Linked DNA regions of Aliamphritea hakodatensis. The protein of the gene in region 1 binds, or shares a complex with, the protein of each later gene. Links are inferred from orthologs where the notes say so. Each region holds a gene or a part of one and is shown on either strand. Other genes may lie near its edges. The genes, in order: PCI15_RS03225 and xseA.

Region 1 (9,142 bases):
AAAGCCTCGAGCTGATCGTTGCCGATGATGGCCCCGGGGTTGCGCCGGAAGATCTGGAACGGTTAATGAACCGTGGTGAGCGTCTGGATGAAGAAACCAGCGGGCATGGTCTGGGGATGAGCATTATTTCTGAGATCATCCGGCAGTATCAGGGCACCTGTAAACTGAGCCACTCAGCGTCATTGGGTGGGTTGCAGGTTCAGGTTATTTTGCCCCGTCAGTTGGATATGGATGTGGCAGAAGTATAATTTCCTCTTGAAACCCGGCTAATTTCCCCCATATTGAGTGTATCCGTGATGCGTTATGTGATGCAGGTCGATGACTTGCTGATTATGTCGTATTCAGAGTTAGCGCTTGTTTCGTCGGGCTGATAGAATGCCCGCCTGTTTTGATTAAGGAATACTTCCCGTGTCTGTTGAATATGTTGCCTCATCCAAGCTGCCCACCCCCTGGGGTGTATTTACCATGGTCGGTTTTGAAGACCGGGCAACAGGTAAAGAGCATGTAGCACTCACTTTTGGTGAGCTGGCATCTGATACGCCAGTACTGGCCCGTATTCACTCTGAATGTCTGACCGGTGACGCCCTGTTTTCACTGCGCTGTGACTGTGGCTTCCAGCTGCAGGAAGCGATGAAACGTATCGCAGAAGAAGGCAGCGGGGTGATTCTGTACCTGCGTCAGGAAGGCCGCGGCATTGGCCTGTTGAATAAAATCAAAGCGTATCATTTGCAGGATGGCGGTGCGGACACTGTTGAAGCCAACGAGCAGCTGGGCTTTCAGGCAGATCAGCGGGATTACACCATGTGTCAGGTTATGCTGGAGCATCTGGGTATTACCAGCGTTAAACTGATGACTAACAATCCGCGCAAAGTTAAAGCATTGCAGGCCAGCGGTCTGAATGTTGATAAGCGGGTACCGCTGCAGGTCGGCAAGAACCGCCATAATGAAGAGTATCTGGCGACGAAAATGGGCAAGCTCGGACATATGATGACGGAGCAGCATTTTCAGGAAGAACCTCAGGAAAAATAATTTCCCTCAGATTAAAAAAGGCCGGCTCTGCTGTTACAGTGAGCCGGCCTTTTTTTGTGTCTGAAGAATACTGATAATCAGCCCGCAGACCAGAGCAGTGGGCGAATTACCCGGCGCAGGCCTTCGCTATCAAGTCCGCATTCCGCCAGCTGTTCCTGACGGGTGGCGTGTTCGATCCAGCGGTCCGGAATCCCCAGGCTGATCAGGTGTACCTGACTGTTGATGCTGTGTAAGTACTCGCTGACAGCTGATCCGGCGCCAGCCTTTACGGCATGGTCTTCCAGCGTGATTAAGGTGTGATGATCTGCCAGCAGTGTCAGAATCATCTGCTGATCCAGCGGTTTGACGAAACGCATATCAATGATGGTGATATCCGTCTCCTCCCCCAGCGCTTCCGCCTGACTGAGCAGGGGACCGAAGTTAAGGACGGCAACACCACTGTTGCCCCGGCGGATCTCACGTGCGCGGCTTAGCGGAACCGGGGTAGCCGGAGCGGTTTGTATCGCGGTACCGCTGCCACGGGGGTAGCGAATCGCTGCCGGCCCCTGATGCTGGTAACCGGTTTCCAGTAAATTCAGTAATTCCTGTTCATCCGCCGGCGTCATGATGACCATTTCCGGAATGCAGCGCAGAAAACTTATGTCATAGCAGCCCGCGTGGGTTGCACCGTCTTCGCCGACCAGCCCGGCCCGGTCAATGCAGAACAGGACGTCCAGGTTCTGAATCAGGACATCGTGAATCAGCTGATCGTAGGCCCGCTGCAGAAAGGTCGAATAAATGGCGACGACCGGCTTCATGTTGCGGTAAGCCATACCTGCAGCCAGTGTTACCGCATGCTGTTCGGCAATGGCAACATCAAAAAATCGCTCCGGAAACTGCCGGGAAAATTCCACCAGGCCGGAACCTTCACGCATGGCGGGGGTGATTGCGGTCAGTCTGGCGTCTTCTGCTGCTTTATCTGTCGCCCACTGGCCAAAAATATGGGCAAAGGTCGGTTTGCTTTTGGCTTTTGGCTTACCGATAGGGTCGATTTTGGCGATGGCGTGATAACCGATCGGGTCTTTTTCTGCCGGGGCGAAACCTTTACCTTTCAGCGTGGTAATGTGCAAAAACTGCGGGCCAGACTGGTTCAGGCTTTGTTGCAGCGCCTGCAGCAGGGCCTGAATGTCGTGACCATCCACCGGACCGGAATAGTTAAAATCCAGTGCTTCAAACAGTGCGGCGGTTGTTTCTCCCATATTATCTTTGAGGTTTTTGGCCAGATAGGTGGCCAGCCCGCCTTCGTTATGGGAGATCGACATGTCATTATCGTTGAGAATTACCAGCAGGTTGCTGCCGGTATGTGCGGCATGATTCAGTGCTTCAAATGCCATGCCGGCGGTCATTGCGCCGTCGCCGATAACGGCAACGGTGCGGCTGTCGATATTTTGCAGCTTATCTGCAAGCGCCATGCCCAGCGCAGCACTGATAGAGGTGCTTGAGTGCCCGGTACCGAAATCATCGTAGGGGCTTTCGCTCTGCCGGGGGAAGGGGGCCAGACCGTCCTTTTTGCGGATGGTCAGCAGCTCCTCTCTTCGGCCGGTGAGTATTTTATGTGGATAACTCTGGTGTCCCACATCCCAGATCAGGTGATCTTGTGGGGTGCTGAGGCAGTAGTGGAGGGCTATTGTCAGTTCAACAACGCCCAGCCCGGCACCAAAGTGGCCGCCGGTCTGGCCGACGCTGTAGAGCAGAAAGTGCCGCAGTTCCCGGGCCAGCTCATCTAACTGATCAGCAGGCAGCTGGCGCAATTGATCCGGCTGGTCGAGTCGGTTCAGCAAAGGAGTATCGGGGCGGGTCGTGGGAATTTCAAAAAACATCAGCGTGGCAATCTTCAGCAGCGGATTAGTATTGGCGTTCTACGATGTAATCCGCTAACCAGTGCAGTGGTTGGGCAGCATCACCATATGACTGGATACTAGCATGGGCCTGTTCGTTTAGTAGGGCCAGTTTTTGTTTTGCCCCCGCCATGCCAAGCAGCGCCGGATAGGTGGGTTTATCCTGTTCGGTATCTGAGCCCTGAGGTTTGCCCAGGGTCTGGGTGTCCCCTTCAATGTCCAGAATGTCATCCTTCACCTGAAAGGCCAGACCAATATGCCGGGCGAAGGTGTCCAGAGCCTGCAAGTCTTCGGTGGTGGCATTGCCACTGCTCAGTGCACCCATTTCAATGCTGCTGCAGATAAGTGCACCGGTTTTATGGCGGTGCATATTCTCCAGCTCGTCCAGGGTCATCATTTTGCCAACATGGCTGAGATCAATTGACTGGCCGGCAACCATACCCATCGCACCGCTGCCCCGGGCCAGAGAGGCCAGCATCTGTAGCTGTGTGGCAGGGCCGAAAAGCTCTGCAGGCTTGCTCAGCAGTTCAAATGCGAGGGCTTGCAAGGCATCGCCGGCAAGAATGGCTGTCGCCTCGTCAAACTGGATATGGCAGGTCGGTTTGCCGCGGCGGAGATCATCATCGTCCATTGCTGGCAGATCATCATGTACCAGTGAATAGCTGTGGACACATTCGATTGCGCAGGCAGCATTATCGGCTGCATCAAGGTTGCCCGCGAGCAGCTGGTTGGCCATATATACCAGCAGCGGCCGCACCCGTTTACCGCCATTAAACAGTGAATAACGCATTGCTTCCTGTAACAGGGGCGCAGCAGTCTGGCTGGCCATGTGTTGCTCCAGGGCCTGGTCAACTCTGCTGCGGTACCGGTTGAGTTGCTGCTTCATATCCACAGATTATTCCTCCGGCAGTTCAAACGGTGTTTCCTGTAACTCACCATTTTGCTTAATCAGTAGCTGAACTTTCTGCTCGGCATCGCTTAGCATGGTCTGACAGCTTCGGGTCAGCCGCACGCCTTCTTCGAAGGTATGCAGTGACTGCTCAAGGCTGAGGTCGCCCTTTTCGAGTTCTTCAACCATGCTTTCAAGCTGGCCAAGTGCTGTTTCAAAATCGAGGGGCTTCTTAGATGCAGGCATTAGCGAAATTCTCAAATAATCTAGCAGCTTAGTGCGTGTTGGGTTTATTTAGACTGGCATATTGTACTGTAAATAGTACGATATAGGGCAAGTAAAGAAGGGCCCTAAATCAATCGTTTGAATCTTGCCTGTCACTTGATGTAGATTTTTATGCGGATGAAGCTAAAGTATTCGTCTGGTCGGGGCGATAACACTAAGTGGATTAACTTTTTCAAAGTGGATTTGAGTTTATGACGCTGAGGAGTACAGAGTGGATTTAGCAACGCTCGTTGGGTTATTAGGTGCATTTGGTATCGTAGTCGCAGCGATGGTAACCGGTGGCGACGTAGGGACGTTTGTTAACGTGCCATCACTGCTCATCGTACTGGGCGGCAGTCTTTTTGTTGTGCTGATGAAGTTTACTCTGGGCCAGTTCCTGAGTATCGGTAAGGTGATGGGCAAGGCGTTTATGTTCAAGTCCGTGAAGCCTGAAGATATTATCGCAGAAGCCGTTGATCTGGCGGATGCTGCCCGTAAAGGTGGTCTGCTTTCGCTGGAAGATAAAACAGTCAGCAGTGACTTTATGCAACGTGGCATTCAGTTACTGGTAGACGGTCACGACCCGGACATTGTCCGCGGCCTCCTGAATAAAGAAAAATCTCTGACCACTGAGCGTCATGAAAGCGCCTGTGACATTTTTAAGGCGATGGGTGATGTCGGGCCTGCGATGGGCATGATCGGTACACTGGTTGGTCTGGTACAGATGCTGTCCAACATGAGTGACCCTAAGTCGATCGGCCCTGCGATGGCGGTTGCCCTGCTGACAACACTTTACGGTGCGATGCTGGCAACCATGTTTGCACTGCCGATCGCAGATAAACTCGATGGCCGTAAAGCGGAAGAAGAGCTGAATCAGTCGCTGATTATCGATGGCCTGCTGGCAATTCAGGCCGGTCAGAATCCCCGGGTTATTGAGCAAATGCTGCGCAACTACCTGCCTGAGAAAAAACGGGCAGTGGCTGAAGGGTAACGCGGATGAGTGATGAAGAAGAAAAATGCCCCCCCTGTCCCGCGGGGTTACCGGGCTGGCTAGCAACCTTCGGCGACCTTATGTCTCTGTTGATGTGCTTCTTCGTATTGCTGTTGTCTTTCTCAGAAATGGACGTGCTGAAGTTTAAGCAGTTGGCCGGCTCTATGCGTGAAGCCTTTGGTGTTCAGAATCAGGTAAAGGTTGCTGATATACCTAAGGGTACCAGTATCATTGCTCAGGAATTCAGTCCGGGCCGCCCGGAGCCTACGCCGCTGAATGAAGTCCGTCAAATGACCACAGACAACGATCTCCAGACGCTGGATATACGCACTCAGGAAGGTGAGTCTGAAGTCAGTGAAGAAGAGAAGAGTGAGACTCAGGAAGAGCTTCGGGAGCTGTTAGAGCAGATTGAGGAGCAGGCCGAAGCGCAGGCTAAAACGGATGCTGTTTCCTTTGCCGCTGCCTTGCAGTCAGAAATTGGCCAGGGAAGCGTAGAAGTTGAGACTGACGGTAAGAAAATTATTATCCGTGTAAAGGATAAAGGATCTTTCAGCTCCGGCTCTGCAGAACTGAAGTTCGCTTATATTCCTGTGATGGCCAAGATTCGGGATGTTTTACTGACTGTTCACGGTAAGGTTGCTATTGAAGGGCACACGGATAACATTCCGGTATCCGGTGGTCAGTATGAATCCAACTGGGGATTATCCACAGCACGGGCTTTATCGGTTGCCCATGAGTTATTTGCGGACCCGAGAATTGATCAGTCACGGTTCAATGTGGTCGGTTATTCAGATACCAAACCGCTGGCGCCTAACGACACTTCACTGAACCGCAGCACCAACCGGCGGGTTGAAATCATTGTTCAGAAAGGGGCTGATCCTGAAGCGCTGGAAAAAATTAAAGCCGGGGATGCTGAAGTTTTCGGACCGCTGACCCCACAGGAAGTCTTCTGATATAAAAAAACCCGGCACAGGCCGGGTTTTTTATACATACGCATTGCTTACTTGGAGTTATCCAGCATGTGCTGAATAGCTGCAGTCAGCTCACTGTCAGTACAGTTTTGGCAGTTACCCATGGGTGGCATAACATTCAGGCCACTTTTCGCGGTTGCCAGCAGGCCATCAACGCCTTTTTCTATACGGGTTTTCCAGGCTTCAGGGTCGCCTACTTTTGGCGCACCGGCTACGCCGGTCATGTGGCATGCCAGACAGTAAGTGTTGTATACAGTTGTGCCGTCACGTTCAGCAAAGGCGGCTACGGGTGTCAGAAGTGCAGCAGCAGTTGCTGCCAGTAATAATTTTTTCATTGTAATTCCTTGAGGCCTCTAATGTTTGGCTAGAGCAAAGGTGAACACAGAAACCCTGTGGTGAACTTCTATGCTGGGATCAGTTTAGAAACTCGGGATGGCGTCTGTAAATAGCCAGAACAGATAAGAATTGAATCTGTGTCAAGGAATGCTTAATTTTTCCGGAAACCTGCCGATTAATTATGTGTGGCACGAAGATTCATAGCATACATTGCCTGTTGATGCTGTGAAGATTCTTTGGCGTCACGGTGTTTATGCTGAAGGAAACACTGCTGGTGAAACTGCCGGACCATGTCTGCGGGTGCGTCAGTAATTTGCAGAATTTCATTTAAGCTTAAGCCCTTACGGGTTAACTGAAGTATCTGGTGTTGCAATGAGTTCATCGTCATTGTTTTAATCCTATAGCTGATTCTGGATATCAGTTTTAGCAGTAAGATGTGACAAAATCATTGCAATGGTCTAATTTCATTAGGGAAAGAGCGGTATTTTCTTGAATGGGGATACTTTGTTGGTATATGTTAAAAGTCATACAATAATTGTAAGATCTGTTTAATTAACAAGAATCTGACATAGCAACGGAACGCTGTTAGCTGCTGGCTGGGGAATAATATGGATAAAAATGCAACTTCTACGACCGTTTCAAATCGGCATGATCAGTCTACGTCTGCTGGGGCGAACCCGACTAATCTTAGGTCCTGTTTTGATGCGGAAGAATTAGCACAGAAACTGGGCTTCGTATCTTTTTCGACCGATTTTCTGATTCGCTGTTACCGGGTTTTTGACGGTGACATCAAAGCCGCGATTATTTTTAATGTAATCTCACTGTGGGCACTGCGCCAGCGTGAAGATGAAGAGGCGAAACAGTCGGTACCGGGTTTCTCCTGTAATAATCATTCGATCAGTATTGCGACCGGTATTCCGTACGAAACTGTACGGCGTAAGGTAAAAAGCATGGTTGAGAATGAATGGCTGTACTTCAGCGATTCTTCCCATGTGGTACTGAATGCGGAAAAATGGCAGCAGGTTCTGGGGGATGTGATAGATCCGGAGCGCTGTGTTGTTGGCTATGTTCGCAGTACCGACGTGTCGCCTGATTTTGCAGGCCGTAAACGGATGGGCTCCGCGGCAGACCGCCGCACGTAATGTGCCAGATACGCTGGAAAAAGCTGCTTTTATAGCAGCTTTTTTTTCGCCTGGATTTTGTCAGGCTGAAATTTTAAATCTTCAGTAATAACAAAGGATAACGTTTAAAAAGGCTTTGCGGATAATAAAAAGTGCTATTGCACGATGCTGAAAATCCTTGTAAATCAAGGTTGTATACTCACCAAAGTGAGTAAGCTAAGTGATTGATTTTTTGACTTAAGAAGCTTTGTGTAACACATTTATATCTACAAATATTCCTGTTTAAGTTTGCAGGAGAAAAGCCGAGAGATAAGTAGTACCCGGAAAATTGAGAGATACGCATATGACTAATGAAACCAGGGAAGAGTTACAGTTGCCGGAAGAGATCTCAATTGTAAATATCGGTGAATGGAAAGATAAATTCACTGACCTTCTGGAATCTTCTGCTTCAATTTCAATAAACGCTGCTGACCTGACCCGGGTCGACACGGCAGCGGTTCAGTTGCTCGTTGTATTCATCAAAGAGTTGCAGTCACACAATATTGATTACGAGTGGCAGAACCGGTCTGCTGAACTGGATAAGGTTGCCCGCCAACTGGGACTGGCATCCATGCTGCAACTCGGGTCAGCATAAAAAATAACGGATTACGGAGAATATTAAATGGCAACCATCTTAGTTGTTGATGATTCGGCTTCTTTACGAAATATGGTGACCTTTACCCTGAAGCAGGAAGGTTATCAGGTTGTTGAGGCCGGTAATGGTCAGGAAGCGCTGACCAAGGCAAAAGGCGGCCGCTTTGATCTGGTGCTTACCGATGTGAATATGCCGGTCATGGACGGTATCACTCTGTGTTCTGAGCTGCGTAAGCTGCCGACGTTCAAGTTCACCCCGGTACTGATGCTCACCACTGAAAGCTCCGCTGATATGAAGCAGCAAGGGAAAAGTGCCGGTGCGACAGGCTGGCTGGTAAAACCTTTTAATCCTGAGAAGTTGATCAGCACAATCAAACGCGTCGTACGGTGATCGCCTATGAGTATTGATCTTTCGCAGTTTATTGCAACCTTCCTCGAAGAGAGTTACGAAGGTTTAGAAGTCATGGAATCGAGCCTGCTGGACATGGACTCGGCAGACGAAGAAACGATCAATACTATCTTCCGTGCTGCCCATTCCATAAAGGGGGGCGCGGGAACCTTTGGTTTTAATGAAGTTGCAGACTTTACGCACCGTGTAGAAACCCTGCTGGATGAAATGCGCAGTGGTAAACAGGCTGTCACCGGCCCGCTGGTCAATCTGTTGCTTGAGTCTGTCGACTGTATCAAGGCTTTGCTTGAGTCCGTACAGGGGGGCGCTGACGCTGATCCGGAAATGCTTGCCAGCGTACAGAAAGGCCTTGAAGTTGCACTGGGGGAGGCGCCGGCAGAAGCGGTACCGGTAGCCGAAAGACCGGCAGAAGTAGCGACCGTTGCCAGTGTGCCTGCCGGTTGGCAGATCGATTTTCAGCCCCACAAAGACCTGTTACAGCAAGGCCATGAACCCGCGTTTATGTTCGAAGCGCTGGAGGACTTTGGTGAACTGAATGTTCAGCCTGACTGCTCAGGGTTGCCTGCGCTGGCAGCGCTGGACCCTGAATTGCTGCACATTAACTGGCAGATCGGACTTACCT
Region 2 (6,543 bases), 540 kb from region 1 along the record:
CCGGGGTCCGCTGTGGCCGTATTAGCAGGCTCGTCCCATGTACCTATGCTGTCAGATCCGCAGATGCTTGCCGGGCGGATAAGGGAGCATCTGAAATGAGTCAGTTTTCCAAGCAGGAAGTTGCGACTTCATTCAGCCGTGCGGCCAGCAGCTATGATAATTATGCCAAGCTGCAGCAGCAGGTGGGCGAACAGCTGCTGGCGACGGTGTCTGCAGGAACCGGGCAGCAGGTCAGGCAAGCTGTTGATCTGGGATGTGGCACCGGTTATTTCATTCCCCGGCTGATGGATAGCTTTCAGCCAGAGTGCCTGACGGGGATTGATCTGGCACCGGGTATGCTGAGCTATGCGCGGGAGCATCATGCGGGGGAGAATATCCGTTGGGTGTGCGGTGATGCCGAAGCATTGCCGCTGGCTGCAGATAGCGTTGATCTGATTTTTTCAAGCCTGGCCATTCAGTGGTGTGAGAACCTGCCCCGGTTGTTTGCTGAGGTATACCGGGTATTACGTCCGGGCGGGCAGTTTGTTTTCAGTACGCTGGGGCCGGAAAGCCTTTGTGAGCTGCGGGCATCCTGGGCAACGGTAGATCGCTATCAGCATGTCAGTGAGTTTACCCCTTTATCTCAGTTGCGGAGCAGCATTGGGGGCCTTGAGGAAGTCAGTTTTGATGTCGTCCCGGTGCAGCTGTTATACCGTGAACTGCGTGGCCTGACCAATGAACTGAAGCGCATTGGTGCACATAATATGAGTGCGGGCCGGCCTGAAGGGCTGACTGGAAAAAGGCATCTGCTTGCCTTCAGAGATGCGTATGAAGCGTACCGGCGTGATGATGGGTTGCTGCCGGCTACTTATGAAGTGGCTTACGTTGTATTACGTAAACCTGAGTAATATTTACAATAAAGACGATCCGTTATGGCAAAGAAAAGTATTTTTATTGCAGGCACTGATACTGATGTCGGCAAGACCGTAGTGGCTGCCGGTATCCTTGAAGCTGCTAACCGCAAAGGCCTGACGACAGTTGCTGTAAAGCCCATTGCTGCCGGGTGTGAAAATACCCCTGAAGGGCTGCGTAACTCAGATGCGCTGTTGTTACAGGCAACTGCAAGCATTGAGCTGAACTATGAGCAGATTAATCCGATTGCGTTTGAGCCGCCAATTGCGCCGCACATTGCTGCTGAGCAGGTGGGGCGGAGACTGGATGCAGACCGTATTGCTGCCTTATGCCGCGGCGTCATGCTGCAGCCGGCAGACCTGGCGGTGATTGAAGGTGCCGGCGGCTGGCGGGTGCCCCTGAATAACCGGCAGACGATTGCCGACATTCCGAAAATGCTCAATACCCCGGTTGTGCTGGTGGTGGGGATGAAGCTTGGCTGTATCAGCCATACATTACTGACGGTTGAAAGCATTGTCAGAGACGGTTTGCCGCTGGCCGGATGGGTTGCCAATCAGGTGGATCCGGACATGAGCTGTTACGAAGAAAATCTGCAAACGTTAAAAACCATGCTGTCAGCGCCGCTGATTGCGGAAGTACCACATTCTGATGATTGCTCGCCACAAAACATTGCCCAATTTGTGGACATTGATGCTCTGATTGGTTGATTAATTACTGTACAGTTCGGATACTTACAGGGTGACAGATGTGTCTGTTGCTTTGAAGACCAATTAACTTAGGGGTGTTGCCATGAATGTAACCTCTGCTCTTCAGACAGGTGTGTTAGGGATAAACCGTGGTCTCGACGGTGTTCAGAAGGCTGCGTCTGATATTGCCGGTGCGGGTAAACCGCAGGCGCCGGAAGAGGCGACAGGCCGGGATGTTAATGAAGCACTGGTTGATCTGACTGTTGAGAAAAACGCAACTGCTGCGTCCACTAAAGTTGTACAGTCAGCAGATGAAGTGCTCGGTACACTGATCGACATTCGCGTCTGATTCAGTCTTGTGACCAGTGAGGTGCAGGTATGCAACTCAATATAAATAGCCTTCAGATCCAGTCATCAGGTGTTGGCGGTGCTGCCGGTACCAGCCAGACTGATGCCGTCAGTTCCGTCCGGGACCCGGCCGTCAGCGGGTCATCAGTATCTCTGCATTCAGCAGAATCTTCGCCAACTACGTCTACCCCAAAATCAGCGGATGTCAGCGGTGCTGATACTCATAGTGCTGAAAGAAATACGTCTGATCAGAAAGCTTCCGACCAGGCAGGTTCTGATCAGCGTACTGCTACTGCTGTAAAAGCAGATCTGACCGCGCTTGAAAATGAACAGATACAACAGTTAGCCACCCGTGACCGGGAGGTTCGCCAGCATGAGCAGGCGCATGCCTCTGCAGGCGGTGCCCATGCGGGTGCACCGAGCTATGAATACAGGAAAGGGCCGGACGGGCGTTTATATGCGGTTTCCGGTGAAGTCAGTATTGATACGTCCGCGGTGCCTAACGACCCTCAGGCGACTCTGGAGAAGGCAGAAATAGTCTTACGAGCAGCGCTGGCGGTTTCTGAGCCGTCCGGGGCCGACCGTGCAGTCGCCGCCCGCGCAACAGCTTTGGCCGAACAGGCACGTGCTGAGCTTTCTACTCAGGATGCGTCCGGTGCTGAATCAGCCGGGGAAGAGTCTGTTACAGCTGATGGCCTTTCAGGTGAGACGGATGCCGGCCGGGCTGATGCGTTAAAAGAAGAGTTGTCTGATAATCAGGCTGCTTCTGAGCGTGAGGAAGATGAGCAGGACGCTGCCCGTCAGGATGCCCAGCGTGAATCACAGGCTGCGGATGCCGTACGCCGACAGGATGCGCTGGACGAGCTTAATACCGATCGGGAAGAACACAGTGCTGCCGTTTCTCAAAGTCTGGAAGATTATAACCAGCGTCTTGACGAAGTGGGGGAGCGGTTCGCAGAAGTGAATCAGCGCCTGGTCGAGGCGGGGGTGTTTAAAAAGTTTTTCCCCGAAGGGCTGATCATCGACCAGAGTGTGTAAGCGGTTTTTTCTTTATCCGTTGTCTGCTTCCTGCAGAAAATTCATAACCAGTTTACTGAACGCCGCCGGCTTTTCCGCATGGGGCCAGTGCCCGGCATTCTGAATGATTTTATAAGATGCAGCCGGGAAATACTGTAACAGCGCATCTTTGTGATCAAGGGTAATGTATTCCGACTGCCCGCCTTTAATGAACAGTGTCTTGCCGCGATAGGGGGTGCCTTCAGGAGGGGCGCTGATATTGTCATACTGGCTTTCGATAACTGCCAGATTCACCCGCCAGGCAAAGCCGTTTTCTGTCCGGTACAGATTTTTCAGCAGGAACTGCCGCAGGCCGGTTTCCGTGACATGTTCTGCCAGTTGCTGTTCAGCGTCCCGCCGTGACGTAACCGTGTTCAGGCTGACGGATTTCAGCCCCTGAATAACAGTGTCATGGTCATGGCTGTACTGTACCGGTGCGATATCAACAATGATCAGTTGCCGGATACGTTCAGGTTGCGTCAGGGCTAACTGCATGGCTGCTTTTCCGCCCATGGAGTGTCCCAGTATATGGGCGCTTTGCAGGCCGTGATTATCCATCAGCTCAGCAATATCCTCCGCCATGGCGGCATAACTCATTTCATCGCTGTGGGGGGAGCGGCCGTGGTTACGTAAATCTACGGCATATACCTCATACTGCTCAGCCAGTACTTTGATCTGGCTGCCCCAGTTATCCAGCGTGCCGAATAATCCGTGCAGAATGATCAGCGGTTCACCCTGGCCCTGAATATTCACGTGAAGTTGCATGCGTGTAGCCTCTTTTACATATCCGTAAAAAAGCCGATGCGGGCATCGGCTTAGTCATTGTGCTTAACAGACCCGTTCTGTTACAGAACAGCCAGCAGCTCAACGTCAAAAATCAGGGTGGCGTAAGGAGGGATGCCGCCTGGCGAGCCTTGTGCACCGTATGCCAGTTGATACGGTACGTACAGACGCCATTTGTTACCTGGAGTCATCAGCTGCAGTGCTTCGGTCCAGCCAGCGATTACGCCGCCCACAGGGAATTCAGCAGGCTGACCACGCTCATAAGAGCTGTCGAATACCTTGCCGTCAGTGAACGTGCCGTGATAGTGAACGCGTACGGTTGATTCAGCAGTTGGTTTTTCGCCTGCTTCGCTACCGGCTTCGATTACTTCGTACTGCAGGCCGGAATCGGTGACGAATATTTCTTCACGCTGAGAGTTTTTCTCCAGGAAGATTTCGCCTTCAGCCGCTGCTTTTTTAGCAGCCGCTTCCGCTTCTTCCTGCATGCGCTTCTGGATTTCGTTGAATGCAGCCTGGATCTGTTCGCCGGCGACTTTCAGCTCCGCGCCTTCAAAGGCATCCTGGATACCGGTTACAACTGCGTTCAGGGAAACGCCTTCAAAGCTGTTGTTGGCCAGTTGATCGCCCATTTGACGGCCGATACCGTAGCTGGCGATTTGTTCGGTGGTTTCTAGTTTTAGTTCAGACATGAGACTCGATCAATTGAGGGTTCATTAAGGCGGCCAAGCCTAGCAAACTCCGCGGTTAAACGCTATGGCTGGCCGTATCAGAGCAGGTCCGGGATGACCTCGGTCACCTGGCTGCGAATCCGTCCGTCCTGCAGGCGAATATGGATTTCTTCTCCCGGGTTGATGGCCCTGACCTGCTGAATAACTTTTCCGTCAGGGCGTTCGGTAATAGCATAGCCCCTCTCCAGCGTCGCCAGTGGGCTAACGCCGTTAAGGCGTCCGGCAATGGCCTGTAAGCGCAACTGCTGCCGTGCCTGATACTGGAGGCTGAGCTGTTCCAGCCGGTGTCCCAGCTCGTTTACTTTTTGTTGTAAAGCACCGATGCGGGGCTGCTGCAGGCAGCGTTGCTGCCGCTGTTGTAACTGCTGCAGTTTATCTTGCCGTACCGTTACAGTTTGCTGCATGGCTTTACTGAGGCGCAGTTCCAGGTCGTCCAGCCTCTGGGCGTGTTCGTTGAGTTTATCGCCCGGGTGTTTCAGGCGGCTGCTGATCCAGCGGAGTTTTTCCTGATAGCGGCTCAGCTTCTGCTGCAGGTTTAATTGCAGTCTGTTCTGCAGCTGCTGCAGGCGCAGCTGCAGATGCGCCTGATCCGGACTGATAATTTCAGCGGCAGCCGAGGGTGTTGGTGCACGGACATCAGCAACAAAGTCTGCTATCGACACATCGGTTTCATGGCCGACAGCGCTGATCACCGGTATATGGCTGTTAAAAATGGCCCGGGCCACTCTGGCTTCGTTGAAACACCAGAGGTCTTCAAGAGAACCGCCCCCGCGGCCCACAATCAGCACATCACAGGCGTTATGATTATTCGCGGTTTCAATGGCTGCGACGATTTCACCGGTTGCTTCATTGCCCTGCACCCGGGTCGGATAAATATTGACCGGTAATGAGGGAAAACGGCGCTGTAAGACGGTCAGAATATCGTGGACCGCCGCGCCGGTCGGTGAGGTAATAATGCCAAGTCGCTTTGGCTGGGCGGGTAAGGGTTTCTTATGTGACTGATCAAACAGCCCCTGATGCTGCAGCTGTAACTTCAGGGCTTCATAGGCCTGCTGTAAAGAGCCGATACCGGCATCTTCCATATAATCACAGATCAGTTGGTAGTCACCGCGGCCAGGGTACAGGCTGACTTTGGCGCGGACACGCACCTTGTCACCGTTTTTCGGCTGGTAGTTCAGGTAGTGGTTGCGGTTCTTAAACATGGCGCAGCGTACCTGAGCGCCGCTGTCTTTCAGCGTGAAATACCAGTGACCTGAGCCGGGACGAACAAAGTTAGAAAGTTCACCTTCAACCTGAATAATTCTGAAGCTGCTTTCCAGCAGTGATTTAACTTCATTGTTAAGTTCGCTGACGGTAAACGCGGGGGGAGTTTGGTTGCTTTGCATGACGCGATAGTAAACTATTCAGAAGGCTTATTTAAGGCTTTTACGGGGTCAGCGTTTCAGCCTGAAAAAATAGTCATGAAAACTGTATTTTTTCACCCGGTATTAATTGTCGCCACTGTTGTAAAAGGCTATAATCCCGTGCCTTCTTTATATACAGAATAAAGGCACGCCCTCACTATGTTGCGAATTGCTGAAGAAGCACTTACTTTCGACGATGTTCTTTTGGTTCCTGGTTATTCCGAAGTTCTGCCTAAGGACGTGTCACTTAAGACTCGCCTGACCAAAGGGATTGAATTGAATATTCCTTTGGCTTCCGCAGCGATGGATACTGTTACGGAATCCCGTCTGGCCATTGCAATGGCTCAGGAAGGCGGCATCGGTATCATCCATAAAAACCTTACAATTGAACAGCAAGCTGACGAAGTTCGCCGCGTTAAGAAGTACGAGGCGGGTGTGGTCAGTGATCCTGTTACCTGTACATCTGATATGACCGTAGGCGAGCTGAACGCACTGAGTGCACGGGTCGGCTTCTCCGGTTTCCCGGTTGTGGATAACGGTGATCTGGTGGGTATTGTTACCAGCCGGGATGCACGTTTTGAACACAAACTGGATGCAACCGTAGCGTCTATCATGACCCCGAAAGACCGTCTGGTTACGGTGAAGGAA

Evidence for each region.
Region 2: the proteins of PCI15_RS03225 (region 1) and xseA are in contact, whole or in part, in a cryo-EM structure (PDB 8TXR), measured with the Escherichia coli proteins. The link is inferred for Aliamphritea hakodatensis from one-to-one orthologs.

Annotation. Positions count from the first base shown.
Region 1 is NZ_AP025281.1:713,551-722,692, forward strand. Bases 2,422-5,120 are described here. They hold PCI15_RS03225 (exodeoxyribonuclease VII small subunit), read right to left. Parts: upstream 4,042-5,120; coding sequence 3,802-4,041; downstream 2,422-3,801. Other genes in these bases: dxs (1-deoxy-D-xylulose-5-phosphate synthase), read right to left, coding at 2,422-2,888; ispA ((2E,6E)-farnesyl diphosphate synthase), read right to left, coding at 2,914-3,792; pomA (flagellar motor protein PomA), read left to right, coding at 4,292-5,050; PCI15_RS03235 (flagellar motor protein MotB), read left to right, coding at 5,056-5,120. In the rest of the region: PCI15_RS03205 (ATP-binding protein), read left to right, coding at 1-248; ribA (GTP cyclohydrolase II), read left to right, coding at 409-1,029; more of dxs, read right to left, coding at 1,107-2,421; more of PCI15_RS03235, read left to right, coding at 5,121-6,003; PCI15_RS03240 (c-type cytochrome), read right to left, coding at 6,051-6,356; PCI15_RS03245 (hypothetical protein), read left to right, coding at 6,966-7,499; PCI15_RS03250 (STAS domain-containing protein), read left to right, coding at 7,822-8,112; PCI15_RS03255 (response regulator), read left to right, coding at 8,140-8,502; PCI15_RS03260 (chemotaxis protein CheA), read left to right, coding at 8,509-9,142. UniProt on the Escherichia coli protein: Bidirectionally degrades single-stranded DNA into large acid-insoluble oligonucleotides, which are then degraded further into small acid-soluble oligonucleotides.
Region 2 is NZ_AP025281.1:1,255,842-1,262,384, forward strand. Bases 3,705-6,543 are described here. They hold xseA (exodeoxyribonuclease VII large subunit), read right to left. Parts: upstream 5,878-6,543; coding sequence 4,531-5,877; downstream 3,705-4,530. Other genes in these bases: PCI15_RS05755 (alpha/beta fold hydrolase), read right to left, coding at 3,705-3,746; bamJ (BamJ family beta-barrel-assembly machinery protein), read right to left, coding at 3,827-4,453; guaB (IMP dehydrogenase), read left to right, coding at 6,055-6,543. In the rest of the region: PCI15_RS05730 (alpha/beta fold hydrolase), read left to right, coding at 1-99; malonyl-ACP O-methyltransferase BioC, read left to right, coding at 96-887; bioD (dethiobiotin synthase), read left to right, coding at 912-1,598; PCI15_RS05745 (hypothetical protein), read left to right, coding at 1,681-1,926; PCI15_RS05750 (putative metalloprotease CJM1_0395 family protein), read left to right, coding at 1,956-2,963; more of PCI15_RS05755, read right to left, coding at 2,976-3,704. UniProt on the Escherichia coli protein: Bidirectionally degrades single-stranded DNA into large acid-insoluble oligonucleotides, which are then degraded further into small acid-soluble oligonucleotides.